Regions from separate parts of the Streptomyces sp. NPDC002032 genome, predicted to be linked through region 3. Evidence: riboswitches for the same ligand, from Rfam matches in the RefSeq annotation. Region 3 holds a riboswitch; each other region holds the start of a gene.

Region 1 (5,177 bases), on a different contig from region 3:
GATGCTGGAGAACGAGAAGGCCTGGCGCACCGAGGAGGAGATCCGCGAGGGCCTCCTGGAGATCTGGCGGGTCATGCAGGCCTGCGTCTCGCGGGGCATGTCCCGCGAGGGCATCCTCCCCGGCGGGCTGCGGGTCAAGCGCCGGGCCGCGGGGACCGCCCGCCAGCTGCGCGCCGAGGGCGACCCGCAGGCGCACGCCATGGAGTGGGCGACGCTGTACGCGATGGCCGTGAACGAGGAGAACGCGGCGGGCGGCCGGGTCGTCACCGCGCCCACCAACGGCGCCGCGGGCATCATCCCGGCGGTCCTGCACTACTACATGAACTTCGTGCCGGGCGCGGACGAGGACGGTGTGGTCCGCTTCCTCCTCTCGGCGGGCGCGATCGGCATGCTCTTCAAGGAGAACGCCTCGATCTCGGGCGCCGAGGTCGGCTGCCAGGGCGAGGTCGGCTCGGCCTGCTCGATGGCGGCAGGCGCCCTCGCCGAGGTGCTGGGCGGCACCCCCGAGCAGGTGGAGAACGCGGCCGAGATCGGCATGGAGCACAACCTCGGCCTGACCTGCGACCCGGTCGGCGGCCTCGTCCAGATCCCCTGCATCGAGCGCAACGGCATGGCCGCGGTGAAGGCCGTCACGGCCGCCAAGATGGCGATGCGCGGCGACGGCAGCCACAAGGTCTCCCTCGACAAGGTCATCAAGACCATGAAGGAGACCGGCGCCGACATGAAGGTCAAGTACAAGGAGACCGCGCGCGGCGGTCTCGCGGTCAACGTCATCGAGTGCTGACCCCCGCTCCGGCCGCTTTGCTCCCGAGTGGGCGAACTCCTCACCGGTTCGATGTTTGAACCGAGTTGATCACGCTTGCGAGGGAACAAGGCGGTCTGGGCACTCGCCGAGATCCTGGGCAGCGGAGCCGGCGGCAGCAACCTCGGCAACTCCTCCATCGCGCGGCCTGCCGCCGCAGGCCCCCCCGAGCCCGCTCTCCCCCCGAGGGCGGGCTCGTCCGCGTCCCGGCTACGATCGGGCACGCGGACGCACCGCATCCGGCGCCAAGTGCGGCTTTACCGTGGACCGTTGAGGGGTGCGAGCCGCCCGTCGCGGCTGCGGGCCGGGCTCGCCGGGACCGCGCGAGGGTCCCGGAATCGGGCCGAGCGGCCCGCCCGGCTCGGGACCTTCGGCCCCGGGGAGTGCCGGATGCGTCGGCTAGCGTGCCCGAAGGGGGGCACGTGAAGGCCCACCGCGCGAAGAGAGGCAGAGCCACCATGGCCACCACCGAACACCGCGTCCTGCCGTTGCGGCTGGAGGCCGCACCGCTGTCCGTCCCCCTGACCGGCGCCTTCGTCTACCGCACGGACCGGCCGTACGAGCTGGCCGTCGACTTCCGCGGCGCCGGGACGCACCTCGCCCGCTGGGTCTTCTCGCGGGAGCTGCTCCTGGACGGGCAGACCTGCGGCACGGGCGAGGGCGACATACAGGTGTGGCCGCTGCGCCGGGGCACCGAACCGCGCGTGTTCCTCGCCTTCAGCAACGGCGCGCAGAGCTGTGTGGTCTCCGCCCGCGCCAAGGACGTGCGGGAGCTGTGCCGGCGGATGACCGAGCTGGTCCCGCGCGGGCAGGAGCGCCGCCACTACGACCTGGACGCGGAGCTGAGCGCGCTGCTGGCGCACTGAGGGAACCGCCCGGCCCCCCGCGGTGTCCTTCCCGGTGACAGGCCAGTCCCCGTCTCACGAGAATCGGGGGGACGTCATGCGTCACCCGTACCGCACGCGCCGCCGCCGGACCGTGGCCCTGGCCACGGGCGTCCTGCTCACCGCCGGGCTCGCGCTCTGCGCGCCCGCCTCGGCCGCCGCCGCCTCCGGCCCGGCCGCCACCCCATCGGCCCGCTCCCAGACCCCGCTCGTCGTGAACGCCCGCTGGGGCGGTCACTGCACGTACGACCGGATCGTCATCGACCTCCAGGGCGCCGCCCCGCCGGTCACCGTCACTCCCGTCTCCCAGCTGGTCTACGACGGGTCCGGCAAGCCCGTCCCGCTGCCCGGGACGTACTTCCTGGAGATCCGCCTGCACCCCGCCGCCGGGCACGACGACGCGGGCCAGAACGTCTACCAGGGCCCCAAGCTCCAGAAGATCCAGCTCAGCAAGCTCAAGGGCCTCGCCCTGACGGGCGACTACGAGGGGTACGTGACCTTCGGCGCCGCCTTCGACACCCAGCCGGTCTTCACCACCAGCGTCCTGCACTCACCCGAGCGGTACGTGGTGGACGTCGCGCACCCCGCCACCTGCTGAACCGGGACGGCGGCCGCTCCGCGCCCCTGGCGGCCCGGAGCGGCCCGGAGCGGCCCCGCCCTAGCGGTGTTCGGGGTTGGGGAAGTCGAAACGGCAGCCCGCGTCCCACAGGGAGCGCTGGTTGCCGTGCGCGGGGAAGCCGCCGGCGCGCTTGAGGAGCGCGGCCAGGTGCATCAGGTTCCAGGACATGAAGGTCGTGTTGCGGTTGGTGAAGTCGTTCTCCGGACCGCCCGACCCCGGGTCCAGGTACGAGGGACCGGGCCCGGCCTCGCCGATCCAGCCCGCGTCGGCCTGCGGCGGGATCGCGTAGCCGAGGTGCTGGAGGCTGTAGAGGACGTTCATCGCGCAGTGCTTGACGCCGTCCTCGTTGCCGGTGATCAGCGCTCCGCCGACCCGTCCGTAGTAGGCGTACTGGCCCCGGTCGTTCAGCAGCGAGGAGCAGGCGTAGAGCCGCTCGATGACCTGCTTCATCACGGAGCTGTTGTCCCCGAGCCAGATCGGGCCGCAGAGCACGAGGATGTCGGCGTCCATGATCTGGCTGTAGAGGACCGGCCACTGGTCGCTCTCCCAGCCGTGTTCGGTCATGTCGGGCCAGACGCCGGTGGCGATGTCGTGGTCGACGGCCCGGATCAGTGAGGTCCGGGCTCCGGCCGCCTCCATGACGGCGCGGCTCCTGGCGATCAGGCCCTCGGTGTTGCTGGTCTCGGGCGAGCGTTTGAGGGTGCAGTTGACGTAGACGGCGGAGAGGTCCGGGTAGGCGAAGGACCCGGCGGGCGCGGAGGAGTCGGCTGGCACGCCTCCCAGCCTCGCCCGGGGTCGCGGGGGGCGCCAGCGGGGCGCGCCCGTCCGGGCCACGGCCCCGGAGGCAGAGCTCCTCGCGGCCGGGAGCGGAACGGTGTGGCCGGCTGGGACAGCCGGCCGTCGGGGGGCACAGGTGGGCGGAACTCCCTTTTCGGGCGGGATGGTTGGAGCGGATCGTGGCGCCGGAAACACAGCGGGTGACCATCAAGCGGAATGCGGCGGCCCGCCCGGCGGGGCCGGGGCGGGTTGTTACCGGTCCGTGCGGGCGACTAGGGTCAGCGGGCCTTGGTGTTCGGGAAACCGGTGCAAAACCGGTGCGGCCCTCGCCACTGTGATCGGGAAGTCCGGCTCCACTCCTGCGGGAAGCCACTGGGCCCGCGCGGGAGACCGCAGGGGCCCGGGAAGGCGGAGACAGGGCATCAACCCGTGAGCCAGGAGACCGGCCGGGGCGCGTCGTCCATCCACGAGGTGCTGGAGAGGTCTCCCAACCATGCATATAGCCGAGGGGTTCCTGCCCCCCTTGCACGCGGCCGCCTGGGGCGTCGCGTCCGCCCCGTTCGTCGTCCACGGTGTCCGCGCCCTCACCCGCGAGGTGAAGGCCAACCCGGAGAGCACCCTGCTGCTCGGCGCGTCCGGCGCGTTCACCTTCGTGCTGTCCGCGCTCAAGATTCCCTCGGTGACGGGCAGTTGCTCGCACCCGACCGGGACCGGACTCGGGGCCATCCTGTTCCGGCCGCCGATCATGGCGGTGCTGGGCACGATCACCCTGCTCTTCCAGGCCCTGCTGCTCGCGCACGGCGGGCTCACCACGCTCGGCGCGAACGTGTTCTCGATGGCCATCGCCGGCCCCTGGGCCGGCTACGCCGCGTACCGGCTGCTGCGCAAGTGCGGCGCGCCGCTGATGGTGACCGTCTTCGCCGGGGCGTTCGTCGCCGACCTCGTCACCTACTGCGTGACCTCCGTCCAGCTGGCGCTCGCCTTCCCCGACCCGGCCAGTGGGTTCCCGGGCGCGCTGGAGAAGTTCGCGGGCATCTTCGCCCTGACCCAGATCCCGCTCGCGGTGAGCGAGGGGCTGCTGACCGTCCTCGTGATGCGGCTGCTGATGCAGTCCAGCAAGTCCGACCTGGTCCGGCTCGGGGTCGCCAAGCTGACCGGCACCGGCGCGGCGCAGCAGGCCGCGACGCGGCAGGGGGCGGCGCTCTGATGGCGATGACCCGGAACGCGAAGATCAACACCCTGCTGCTGCTCGTGGTGGCGGCGCTGGCCGTGCTCCCGCTCGCGCTGGGGCTCGGCGACGGCAAGAAGGAGCCCTTCGCGGGCGCGGACGCGCAGGCGGAGTCGGCCATCACGGAACTGAAGCCGGACTACGAGCCCTGGTTCTCCCCGCTCTACGAACCCCCCTCGGGGGAGGTCGAGTCGGCGCTGTTCGCCCTCCAGGCGGCGCTCGGCGCGGGCGTGCTCGCGTACTACTTCGGGGTCCGCAAGGGCCGCCGTCAGGGCCTGGCCCAGGCGGCCGCTTCGGCCCCCTCGGCGGATTCGGCCCCCGCGCCGGTCGTGGCCCCCGCGCCGGAGGCCTAGCCGGTGCTGCCGATCGACGTGGCGGCCCACGGCAGCCGCTGGCGGGGCCGGCACCCCCTGGAGAAGGCCCTCCTCGGACTCGGGCTGACGGTCACCGCCGTGTGCCTGCCGCCCTGGCCCGGCGGCCCACTGGTCGCGGCCGCCACCCTCGCCGTGCTGCTGGGCCCGGCCGGGGTGGCGGGCCGGCGGCTGTGGCGGGCCTTCCGGGTGCCGCTGGGCTTCTGCGTGACCGGGGCGCTGCCGCTGCTGGTCTCGCTGGGCGGCCCGGACGGCTTGTTCGCCCTCGCCCCGGACGGGCCCCGGCAGGCGGCGGAACTCCTGCTGCGCACCTCGGCGGCCTCCCTCGGCGTGCTGCTGTTCGCCTTCACCACCCCGGTCTCGGACGTGCTGCCCCGGCTGGTGCGGGCCGGGGTGCCCGCCCCGGTGGTGGACGTGGCCCTGGTCATGTACCGGATCGGCTTCCTGCTGCTGGACTCCATGGCGCAGGTGCGCCGGGCCCAGGCGGCCCGGCTCG
Region 2 (5,177 bases), on a different contig from region 3:
GCCGACGACCGCGACCTCCCCGGGGCCGGAGGGCACGCTGCCCGGGTTGCCGATCCGGCTGGGCACCACCGCGACGGCGAAGTACGGCACGCTGTCCGGGTCGGTGTCCGCGAGGACGCCGGTGCGCTCGCCCTCCATCGTGGCGCGCTCCACGTAACGGGCCTCGGGCAGCCGGCCGCTGGCCTCCATCGCGCGCCGTACGGCGGGGAAGGTGCGGCCGAGCTTCATGACGACGGCCGAGTCGGTGGCGGCGAGCCGGGCGGTGAGCTCCTCCTCGGAGAGGGTGCCGGGCAGGATCGTCAGCACCTCCTCGCCCTCGACGAGCGGGGTGCCGAGCCGGGCGGCGGCGGCGCTCACCGAGGTGACGCCGGGGATGACCTCGGTCGGGTACCGGTCCGCGAGCCGCTTGTGCATGTGCATGTACGAGCTGTAGAAGAGCGGATCGCCCTCCGCGAGCACGGCCACGGTGCGCCCGGCGTCCAGGTGGGCGGCGAGGCGGGCGGCGGCGGCCTCGTAGAACTCGTCCATCGCCCCCTGGTAGCCGCCGGGATGGTCGGTGGTCTCGGTGGTGACCGGGTAGACCAGCGGTTCCTCGATGTGGTCGGAGCGCAGGTGCTTGGCGGCGATCGAGCGGGCGATGGAACGGCCGTGCCGGGCGCTGTGGTAGGCGACCACATCTGCTCCGGCGATGGCCTCGACGGCCCGCAGGGTCATCAGGGAGGGGTCGCCGGGCCCGAGCCCGACGCCGTACAGCTTGCTCATTCTTCCTCGCTCGCGATCGCGTTGACGGCGGCGGCCGCGATGGCGCTGCCACCGCGCCGGCCGCGCACGATCAGGTGGTCCAGGCCCGAGGGGTGCGCGGCGAGCGCGTCCTTGGACTCGGCGGCGCCGATGAAACCGACGGGCACGCCGATCACGGCGGCCGGGCGGGGGGCGCCCTCCTCGATCATCTCCAGCAGCCGGAACAGCGCGGTGGGCGCGTTGCCGACGGCGATCACGGCCCCCTCCAGCAGGCCCCGGTCGCGCCAGACTTCGAGGGCGGCGGCGCTGCGCGTGGTGCCCATCTTCGCGGCGAGTTCCGGCACGGCCGGGTCGGAGAGCGTGCAGATCACCTCGTTGGCCGCGGGCAGCCGCTTGCGGGTGACCCCGCTGGCGACCATCTGCACGTCACACAGGACCGGCGCCCCCGCGGCGAGTGCGGCTCGCGCCCGCAGCACGACGTCCGGGGTGTAACCGAGGTCCCCGGGCAGGTCGGTCATCCCGCAGGCGTGAATCATGCGCACCGCGACCTGGGCGACGGAGGCGGGCAGCCCGGAGAGGTCCGCCTCGGCGCGGATCGTGGCAAAGGACTGCCGGTAGATCGCGGCGCCGTCCTTCTCGTACTCGAACACGGTGTACTCGCTCATTTCTTCACTGGATGGTGCTGCGGGCGGCCGTGAGGACCTCCGCCAGATCTGGGTGCCGGGCCGTTGCGGTGGGGCGCCCGGGCGCGGAGACCTCGTACCCCTGCGGGGTGGCGACGAGGTCCACCCAGGCGGCGGCGCGCGGGTGTCCGCAGCGGCGCTCGCATCCGGACCAGTGCACGGGCAGCGGTCCGGGCGTACGGCGTACCAGGGCCCGTGCGTCGGCGCGTACGTCGGCCCGCGACTTGGCACAACCGGGCGTTCCCGTACAGGCGGTGACGGACCGCCAGGGATCCGCCGGGTCGGTGACGAGCCCGGCGTCGGCGAGAACCCCCAGCGCCCGGGCGGCCGCCTGCCCGGTCAGCCCGGGGACGACGACCCCGCGCCAGGGCGTCAGCCGCAGCCGGCCGCTCAGCCCGGCCAGGGTCCGCCACTGCGCGCTGTCGAGGCGTCCGAGCGGCGCGAGCACGGACAGCGCGGCGCGCCCGTCCGCGCCGGTTACGCGTCCGGGTTCGGGGCCGTCCCCGGGCGGGGGCACGGGCGCGCCCTCGATCCGGCCGACGATGCCGCGGGCCGCCAGGCAGTCCTGCAACCCGGCCGGATCCAGGGCGTGTTCGGGGGGCAGTTCGCTCACCCGCCAGGCCCGGGTGCCGGCGGCCCGGGCGGCGTCCAGGAAGTGGCGGGCGGCGAGGAGGGCGGCCCGGGGGGCGTCGTGCGCGGCGACGCGGACCCCCTGGCGCGCGCCGGCCGTCGACACCAGGGCCCCGCCGTCGGGGCGGGCGACCACGACGACGTCCCCGGCGAGGGCGGCCACGTCCCCGCGGCCGTCGTCGAGGGCGAACAGGAAGCGTCCCGAGAGCCCGGCCGCGGCCGGATCCGCGCACAGCAGCCCGTCCAGCTCCGCGACCCAGCCCGACACGTCCGGCCGGCCGGATCCGTCGAGGCCGGTCAGCGGGGAGACGACGATGTTGCGGACCCGCTCGTGGGAGGGGGCGGGGAGCAGCCCGGCCCGCTCCAGCACCGCGGCCAGCTCCCCGCCGCAGCCCGCGCCGAGTCCGCGCAGCTGCGCGTTGCCGCGGGAGGTGAGGTCGATGTGGCCGTCGCCGAGCCGGTCCGCGGCATCGGCCAGCAGCAGTGCGGCGGCGCCGTCGAGGAGCCCGCCGGGGATCCGCACGCGCGCCAGGTACCCGTCGTCCGCCGCGTGCAGGCGCAGGGCGCCGGGGCAGGCGTCACCGCGTTCCCGTATGACGGGTTCGTCCCGCGACACGGCGGAAGGGGGCTGGGGCATGGCCGCGAGCATACCCACGTTTGCCCACCCCCGGCCTGTGTCCGACGCCACCCTCCCCGGCCCCCGCCACCGGAGCGACGGCCGCCCCCGGACGCCCCCTCGCGCGGGGCGGACCCCGCCCCCACCGGCGTTTGCCGCCCGGCCCCGGGGGCAGAGTCCCGACGCCCCCCGACCCGGACCACCCCCGCCCGGACGCCCACCACCCGGCCACTCAGCTCCGAACCACCACCGACGGGTCCCACCCCGCGTACGCCCCACCACCGGCCCGAACCACCGCAGCCCCGAACCACCACCGGCCCGGACCGCCCCGCCCCGCCCCCCGCCCCGCTCCCGGCCAGGGACACCGCACCAGAGCGCCCCCCGTCCGAACCACCAACGGCCCGGACCAGCACCGTCTCCGGCCACCCCCACTCCCGGCCAGGGACGACGCCGCCTAGGATGACCTTCCGACGGGCCACTCGGCCCGTCATCGCCGAGGACGGCGACATGGGAGGAAGCCCGGTGCGATTCCGGCGCGGTCCCGCCACTGTGAACCCCGCGGAGCGATCGGCGGGGTGAGTCAGGAACTCCCGTCGTCCTCACTGCCCGGGGCGCGGAAACCCCGAGGAAGGCCTGCCGCCGCATGATCCTGCTGCTGTCGACGTCCGACACCGATCTGCTCAGCGCTCGCGCCGCGAACACGGCGGACGGCCCCGTCCCGTACCGGTTCGCGAACCCCTCCCGCCTCCCCCTCGACGACCTCCCCGGTCTCCTCGACGGCGTCGACCTGGTCGTCGTACGCCTCCTCGGCGGCCTCCGCGCCTGGCAGGAGGGCCTCGACCTGCTGCTGGCCGCCGGCCAGACCCGCCCGGTCGTCGTCCTGACCGGCGAACAGGCCCCGGACGCCCAGCTGATGGAGGCCTCCACCGTCCCCATCGGCATCGCCGCCGAGGCGCACGGCTACCTCGCGCACGGCGGCCCCGCCAACCTCGGCCAGCTGGCCCGCTTCCTCTCGGACACCGTGCTGCTCACCGGCCACGGCTTCGAGCCCCCGGCCGCCTCCGCCACCTGGGGCCACCTGGACCGCCCGGCCTCCGCGGCGGACGGCGACGGCCCGCGCGTCGCGCTGCTCTACTACCGCGCGCACCAGATGAGCGGCAACACCGCCTTCGTGCACGCCCTCTGCGACGCCGTCGAGGCCAAGGGCGGCAGGCCCCTCCCCCTCTACGTCTCCTCCCTGCGCACGCCGGAGCCGGAACTGCTGGCCGAGCTGGCGGGGGTCGACGCGGTCGTCACCACCGTCCTGGCCGCCGGCGGCACCCGCCCGGCCACCGCCTCCGCCGGCGGGGACGACGAGTCCTGGGACGCGGGCGCCCTCGCCTCGCTCGGCGTGCCGATCCTCCAGGCGCTGTGCCTGACCGGCTCGCGCGAGACCTGGGAGGAGAACGACGAGGGACTCTCCCCCCTCGACGCCGCCACCCAGGTCGCGGTCCCGGAGTTCGACGGCCGCCTGATCACGGTGCCGTTCTCCTTCAAGGAGATCGACGAGGACGGCCTGCCCGCCTACGTCGCCGACCCCGAGCGGGCCGCCCGCGTCGCCGGCATCGCGGTGCGCCACGCCCGGCTGCGCCACATCGACCGCCGCGACAAGAAGATCGCGCTGGTCCTGTCCGCGTACCCCACCAAGCACTCCCGCATCGGCAACGCGGTCGGCCTCGACACCCCGGCCAGCGCCGTGGAACTGCTGCGCACGCTCATCGCGGGCGGCTACGACTTCGGCCCGGCGGACGGCATCCCCGGCCTGGTCTCGGGCGACGGCGACGAGCTGATCCGCGCCCTGATCGAGGCCGGCGGCCACGACCAGGACTGGCTGACGGAGGAGCAGCTGGCCCGCAACCCGGTCCGCATCCCGGCGGCCGACTACCGCCGCTGGTTCGCCGAACTCCCCGCCGAACTGCGCGGCAGCGTCGAGGAGCACTGGGGCGAGGCCCCCGGCAACATGTTCGTGGACCGCTCCTCGAACCCCGAGGGCGACATCGTGCTGGCGGCGCTGCGCCGCGGGAACCTCCTGATCCTCATCCAGCCGCCGCGCGGCTTCGGCGAGAACCCGATCGCGATCTACCACGATCCGGACCTGCCGCCCTCGCACCACTACCTGGCCGCGTACCGCTGGATCCAGGCGCGCGCGGAGGACGGCGGCTTCGGCGCCGACGCGATGATCCACCTGGGCAAGCACGGCAACCTCGAATGGCTGCCGGGCAAGAACGCCGGCCTCTCCGCCTCCTGCGCCCCGGACGCCGCCCTCGGCGACCTCCCCCTGATCTACCCCTTCCTCGTCAACGACCCCGGCGAGGGCACCCAGGCCAAGCGCCGCGTGCACGCCACCCTGGTCGACCACCTCGTGCCGCCGATGGCGCGCGCCGAGTCGTACGGGGACATCGCCCGCCTGGAACAGCACCTGGACGAGTACGCGCAGATCAGCGCGATGGACCCGTCGAAGCTCCCGG
Region 3 (5,177 bases):
CCGGCGACGTCCGCCCCGACGACGCGCTCGCCGACATCACCCGGGCGATAGCCGCCGGAGCGGCCGTCGTCAGCCCGGCCCTCTACCCCCTCTACGACCACCGCAACGCCCCGCCGGAGTTCCGGGACCCGGTGCTCGCGGCGGTCGCGCGGGGCGGTGGCTCGCTCTTCGCCTCGGGTGTCGACCCCGGCTGGGGCAACGACGTGCTCCCGCTGCTGCTCAGCGGCCTCGGCACCCGGGTGGACGTGATCCGCTGCCAGGAGATCTTCGACTACTCCACCTACGACCAGCCGGACTCCGTCCGCTACCTGGTCGGCATGGGCCAGCCCATGGACTACGAACCGATGATGCTCATGCCCTCCGTCCCCACCATGGTGTGGGGAGGGCAGGTCCGGATGATGGCCCGAGCCCTGGGCGTGGAACTCGACGAGATCCGCGAAACCTCGGACCGCCGCCCCCTCGACACCACGGTCACCACCCGCACCATGGGCGAGTTCGAGGCCGGCACCCAGGGCGCCATCCGCTTCGAGGTGCAGGGCATCGTCGCGGGCGAACCGCGCATCGTCATCGAACACGTCACCCGCATCCACCCCTCCTGCGCCCCCGACTGGCCCGCGCCGCCCGACGGGACCGGCGCCCACCGCGTCGTCATCGAGGGCCGCCCGCGCATCGAGGTCACCGTCGAGTGCACCGACGAGGACGACAACCGGTCGGCCGGAGGGAACGCCACCGCCGTCGGCCGCCTCGTCGGCGCCATCGACTGGCTGGTCGACGCGGAGCCCGGACTCTACGACGCGCTCGACATCCCGCTGCGGCCCGCAGTCGGCAAACTCGGAAGGAAGCAGTCATGAGAATCGACGTCCCCGAAGGACAGCACCCCATCGAGTACGTATGGGGCGACATGGTCCCCGGCATCGGCATGGCCGCCGCCAACTTCTCCCTGTCGGTCTACGCCCACACCACCCTCGGTCTGCGCGAGTTCGAGGCCGCCCGGCTGCGCATCGCCCAGATCAACGGCTGCGTCTTCTGCCTGGACTGGCGCACCGACCGGGACGGGGAGAAGGTCGAGGAGGGCTTCGCCGACGCGGTGACCGAGTGGCGCACCACCGGTGCCTTCGACGAGCGCACGCGGCTGGCGGCGGAGTACGCGGAGCGCTACGCGCTGGACCACCACAACCTGGACGAGGAGTTCTGGGAGCGGATGGGCGCGCACTACAGCCAGTTGGAGATCGTGGAGCTGAGCATGAGCATCGGCTCCTGGCTCGCCTTCGGCCGGCTCAACCACGTCCTGGGCCTCGACAGCGTCTGTGTGCTGCCGAGCGGCTGACACGGCCCGGGGCCGGACGGGGGCGCACCCTCCGTCCGGCCCCGGGATCCCTTCCGGCTCAGAGGTCCGTGGCGATGATCTTCTCGATGTTCCGCTCGGCGAGGGCCGTGATCGTCACGAACGGATTGACGCTGGTGTTGCCGGGGATCAGCGCTCCGTCGATCACGTAGAGGCCGGTGTAGCCGCGCAGCCGGCCGTAGTTGTCGGTCGCCTTGTTCAGTACCGCGCCGCCCAGCGGGTGGTACGTGAGGTGGTCGCCCCAGATCTTGTTGGTGCCGAACAGGTCGGACCGGTAGATCGTCCCCTCCTTCGAGTTGATCTTGTCGAAGATGGTCTTCGCCATGTCGATGGAGGGCTGCTTCCAGGCCGTCTGCCAGTTCAGCTCGACCTGGCCGGCGGCGGCGTTCCAGGTGAACTGGGCCCGGTTGGGGTTCTTCGTGATCGAGAGGTAGAAGGACGCGTACGTCTCGATCCCGGTCGGCAGCGGGGCGACCTCGGCGAAGGCGCCGCCCGCGTCCCAGTTGTCGATCCCGCCGCAGGGGATGGAGGCCTGCACCTTGCCGGTGGGGTCCCACATGTGGTTCGCCCGGCCGCACATGACGTTGCCGTTGTCGCCCCAGCCCTTGCCGATCTCGTCGTTCAGGTTCGCCAGCGCGCCCGTGGCCTTCAGCCTGACGAGGAGCTTGCTGGTGCCCACGCTGCCCGCCGCGAAGAACACCTTGTCGGCGGTGACGGTCTTGGTGGCGACCACCGCCCCGGTGGTGTCGAGCTGCTCCATGGCGACCGTGTAGCCGCCACCGCCCGAGGGGGAGACGGTGGTGACCCGGTGCAGCGGGGAGATGCCGACCTTGCCGGTCGCCTTCGCGGCGGCGAGGTAGGTCTTCTGCAGGGACTTCTTGCCGGCGTTGTTGCCGTAGAGGATCTCGCCGGCGACCGCGGACTTGGGGACGGTCCCGGCCACCTCCTGCTTCATGTAGTCCCAGTCGTACACGTCCGGGACGAAGACGAAGGGGAATCCCGAGCGCTGGGCGTGCTTGCGGCCCACCCGGGCGAACTGGTAGCAGTCCACCGTCTCGAACCAGTCGGGGTCGATCAGTCCCACCCCGAGACCGGCGTTGGCGCGGGGGTAGTAGGTGTTGTACATCTCGTCGGCGTTCACCGAGGGCAGGATGGCCGCGAAGTTCTGCCGCTTGGGCGTCACCGCCATGCCGCCGTTGACGAGCGAGCCGCCGCCGACCCCGCGGCCCTGGTACACGATGATCCCGCCCATCTCCTCGGCGTCGAGGATGCCCGTGTACTTGGGGACGGCCGAGTCGATGGGGAAGCCGAGGAAATTGCTGAGCGGGGCCTTGGTCTTGGTGCGCAGCCAGTACGAACGGTAGTCGGGCTTGGTGGTGTTGGCGAAGATCTTGCCGTCGCTCCCGGGGGTGTCCCAGGCCATGCCCATCTCGATCATGTGCACGTCGACCCCGGCCTGGGCGAGCCGCAGCGCGGCGACCGAGCCGCCGTAGCCGGTGCCGATCACGAGGGCCGGGACATGGGCCCCGGAGTCGATCGGGGGGTTCGCGGCGGCCGTGCCGACGGCGGTTTTCGCCTGGGCGGGGGTGGTGTTGACCGCGAGGGCCACGGCTCCCAGAATAGAACTGGTTCCAGCGATGAATCCACGGCGTGAAACACCCTTGGAGACCTTGCTGTGCAGGCTTTTGTCACTCATGTGACCTTCCTCACTCTCGACGGAGTGAGAACAAGTTCTACTGTTGAGTGCTTGCTAAGTCACTACATACGACGAGGTAACTTCCGGCTCGTTCCGCTTGCCGAACCGCCGGGGCTCCAGGGGCAACCCGCCCGGAAAGTGGCTCCCGGCGCCGGCTGTCGACCCGACTTCCCCCCGACCGACCCCCGAATTCGGTGGATCTTCGCGCCGTGCCGTGCCATGGTTGGTCCCACCGAAGGGGTGTAGCTCAGCTGGCCAGAGCAACGGTCTCCAAAACCGTAGGTCGCAGGTTCGACTCCTGCCGCCCCTGCCCTCGCAGGACAGTCGAAGGCCCGTACCGGCGCGCAAGCAGCCGGCGCGGGCCTTCGGCGTATCCGGGGCCGGAGCCCGCTCAGGGGGCCGGCCTCCGCGCCCGTCTCCGCACCCGGTCCGCGCCCGGCTCCGCGCCCGTCTCCGCGCCCGGCTCCGTGCCCACGCCCGTGGCCGGATCCGGTCTGTGCGGCGGACGCCGTTCCGGGCGAAAGGCGGCATCTGGCAGACTTGGCCGGGTTGTCCGGGCGGCGCAGGACAGGAAACCGGTGCGAATCCGGTGCGGTCCCGCCACTGTGACCGGGATCCCGACCGTGGGATCTCGGGAGTCAGACACTGACGCGCCGCCTCTTCACTTCGACCGGGGACGAGGATCCCCCGGAGAGGCCTTCCCATGTCGCGTTCCCGCGCAGCCCTGCGCTCCTTCGCCGCCCTCGCGCTCCTGACCCCGCTCGCCGCCTGCAGCGCACCGGCCGGGGCGGACCGGCCCGCCGCCGACGCCCGGCCCGCGCCCGGGTACCCGTACACCGTCACCAACTGCGGTGTCACCAGCACCTTCCAGGCGCCGCCGAAGCGGGCCGTCACCATGAACCAGCACGCCACCGAGATCATGCTCGCCCTCGGACTCCAGGACCGGATCGCGGGCACGGCCTACCTCGACGACTCCGTACTGCCCGCCTACCGGCCGGCCTACGACAAGATCAAGGTGCTGGCCAAGGAGTACCCCTCCAAGGAGGTCCTCCTCGGCGCCGGCCCCGACTTCGTGTACGGCGGTTACGCCAGTGCCTTCGACAAGGCGCAGGGCCGTGACCGCGAAGCCCTGGCGAAGTCCGGCATCAACTCCCGTCTGAGCGTGGAGTACTGCACGCGGGGCCCGGTCGGCCTCGCGCAGCTGAAGACCGAGATCACCGAGGTGGCCCGGACCTTCGGAGTGCCCGAACGCGGCGCGGCGCTCATCGCGGACGAGCAGCGCCGCGTCGACGCCGTCACAGCACGGGTGAAGGACGCGCCCAAGCCGTCCGTCTTCGTCTACGACTCCGGCGAGGGCTCGGCCTTCACCTCGGGAGGCGAGGGCATAGGCAATGAGATCGTCTCCCTCGCCGGGGGGACGAACGTCTTCGCCGACCTCAAGGACACCTTCGGCGACGTGTCGTGGGAGAAGGTCATCGAGCGCGCGCCCGAGGTCGTCCTCATCTACGACTACGGCGGTACCACCGTCGAGTCCAAGAAGCAGCGCCTGTTGAACGACCCGGCGCTGGCGCAGGTTCCCGCCATCCGCGACCAGCGGTTCGTCGTGCTGCCGTTGTCCTCGGCCGTCCTCGGCGTCCGCGTCGCCGACGCCGTCGAGTCCCTGGGCCGCCAACTGCACCCCGACGCCGCGTGAAGCGGCGCCGGACCGCCACCGTCCTCGTCCTGCTCGCCGTCCTCCTCGCCGCGTCGTCGGTGGCGGGGCTCGCGCTGGGCCCCGTACGGATCGGCCCCGGGAAGGTCCTCGGCCTCGTGCTCGCCGGGCCCGGGGCGCGCGGCGGGGCCTTCGCCTCCATCGTGTGGGACGTCCGCATGCCGCGGGTGCTCCTCGGCACGGTCGTCGGCGCCGGACTCGCCGTCGCGGGCGCCGTGCTCCAGGCCCTGGTCCGCAACCAGCTCGCCGACCCCTTCCTGCTCGGTGCCTCCTCGGGTGCCTCGGCCGGCGCCGTGCTCGTCCTCGTCTTCGGTACGGCCGCGGGCGCGGGCGCCGCCGGGTTCGCGGCCGGAGCCGGGGTGCCGCTCGCCGCGTTCGCCGGCTCCCTGGCCGCGCTCGTCGCCGTCTACGCGATGGCCCGGCGC

Evidence for each region. Region 3 has a riboswitch for cobalamin ahead of ACFYYT_RS13790 (ABC transporter substrate-binding protein). Riboswitches for the same ligand answer to the same signal wherever they lie in the genome.
Region 1: another riboswitch for cobalamin. It lies ahead of ACFYYT_RS06925 (energy-coupling factor ABC transporter permease); the one in region 3 lies ahead of ACFYYT_RS13790 (ABC transporter substrate-binding protein).
Region 2: another riboswitch for cobalamin. It lies ahead of cobN (cobaltochelatase subunit CobN); the one in region 3 lies ahead of ACFYYT_RS13790 (ABC transporter substrate-binding protein).

Annotation. Positions count from the first base shown of each region.
Region 1 is NZ_JBIASM010000002.1:617,209-622,385, reverse strand. It holds gene ACFYYT_RS06945 (L-serine ammonia-lyase) at 1-784, shown strand, start outside; gene ACFYYT_RS06940 (SsgA family sporulation/cell division regulator) at 1,261-1,668, shown strand; gene ACFYYT_RS06935 (hypothetical protein) at 1,745-2,284, shown strand; gene ACFYYT_RS06930 (flavodoxin family protein) at 2,345-3,079, opposite strand; cobalamin riboswitch at 3,355-3,548, shown strand; gene ACFYYT_RS06925 (energy-coupling factor ABC transporter permease) at 3,576-4,289, shown strand; gene ACFYYT_RS06920 (energy-coupling factor ABC transporter substrate-binding protein) at 4,295-4,663, shown strand; gene cbiQ (cobalt ECF transporter T component CbiQ) at 4,667-5,177, shown strand, end outside.
Region 2 is NZ_JBIASM010000026.1:40,096-45,272, reverse strand. It holds gene ACFYYT_RS34385 (precorrin-2 C(20)-methyltransferase) at 1-762, opposite strand, end outside; gene ACFYYT_RS34380 (precorrin-8X methylmutase) at 759-1,406, opposite strand; gene cobG (precorrin-3B synthase) at 1,411-2,691, opposite strand; cobalamin riboswitch at 3,125-3,280, shown strand; gene cobN (cobaltochelatase subunit CobN) at 3,314-5,177, shown strand, end outside.
Region 3 is NZ_JBIASM010000004.1:471,981-477,157, forward strand. It holds gene ACFYYT_RS13770 (dihydrodipicolinate reductase) at 1-851, shown strand, start outside; gene ACFYYT_RS13775 (carboxymuconolactone decarboxylase family protein) at 848-1,327, shown strand; gene ACFYYT_RS13780 (GMC oxidoreductase) at 1,386-3,041, opposite strand; tRNA gene ACFYYT_RS13785 (tRNA-Trp) at 3,278-3,351, shown strand; cobalamin riboswitch at 3,572-3,709, shown strand; gene ACFYYT_RS13790 (ABC transporter substrate-binding protein) at 3,745-4,734, shown strand; gene ACFYYT_RS13795 (iron ABC transporter permease) at 4,731-5,177, shown strand, end outside.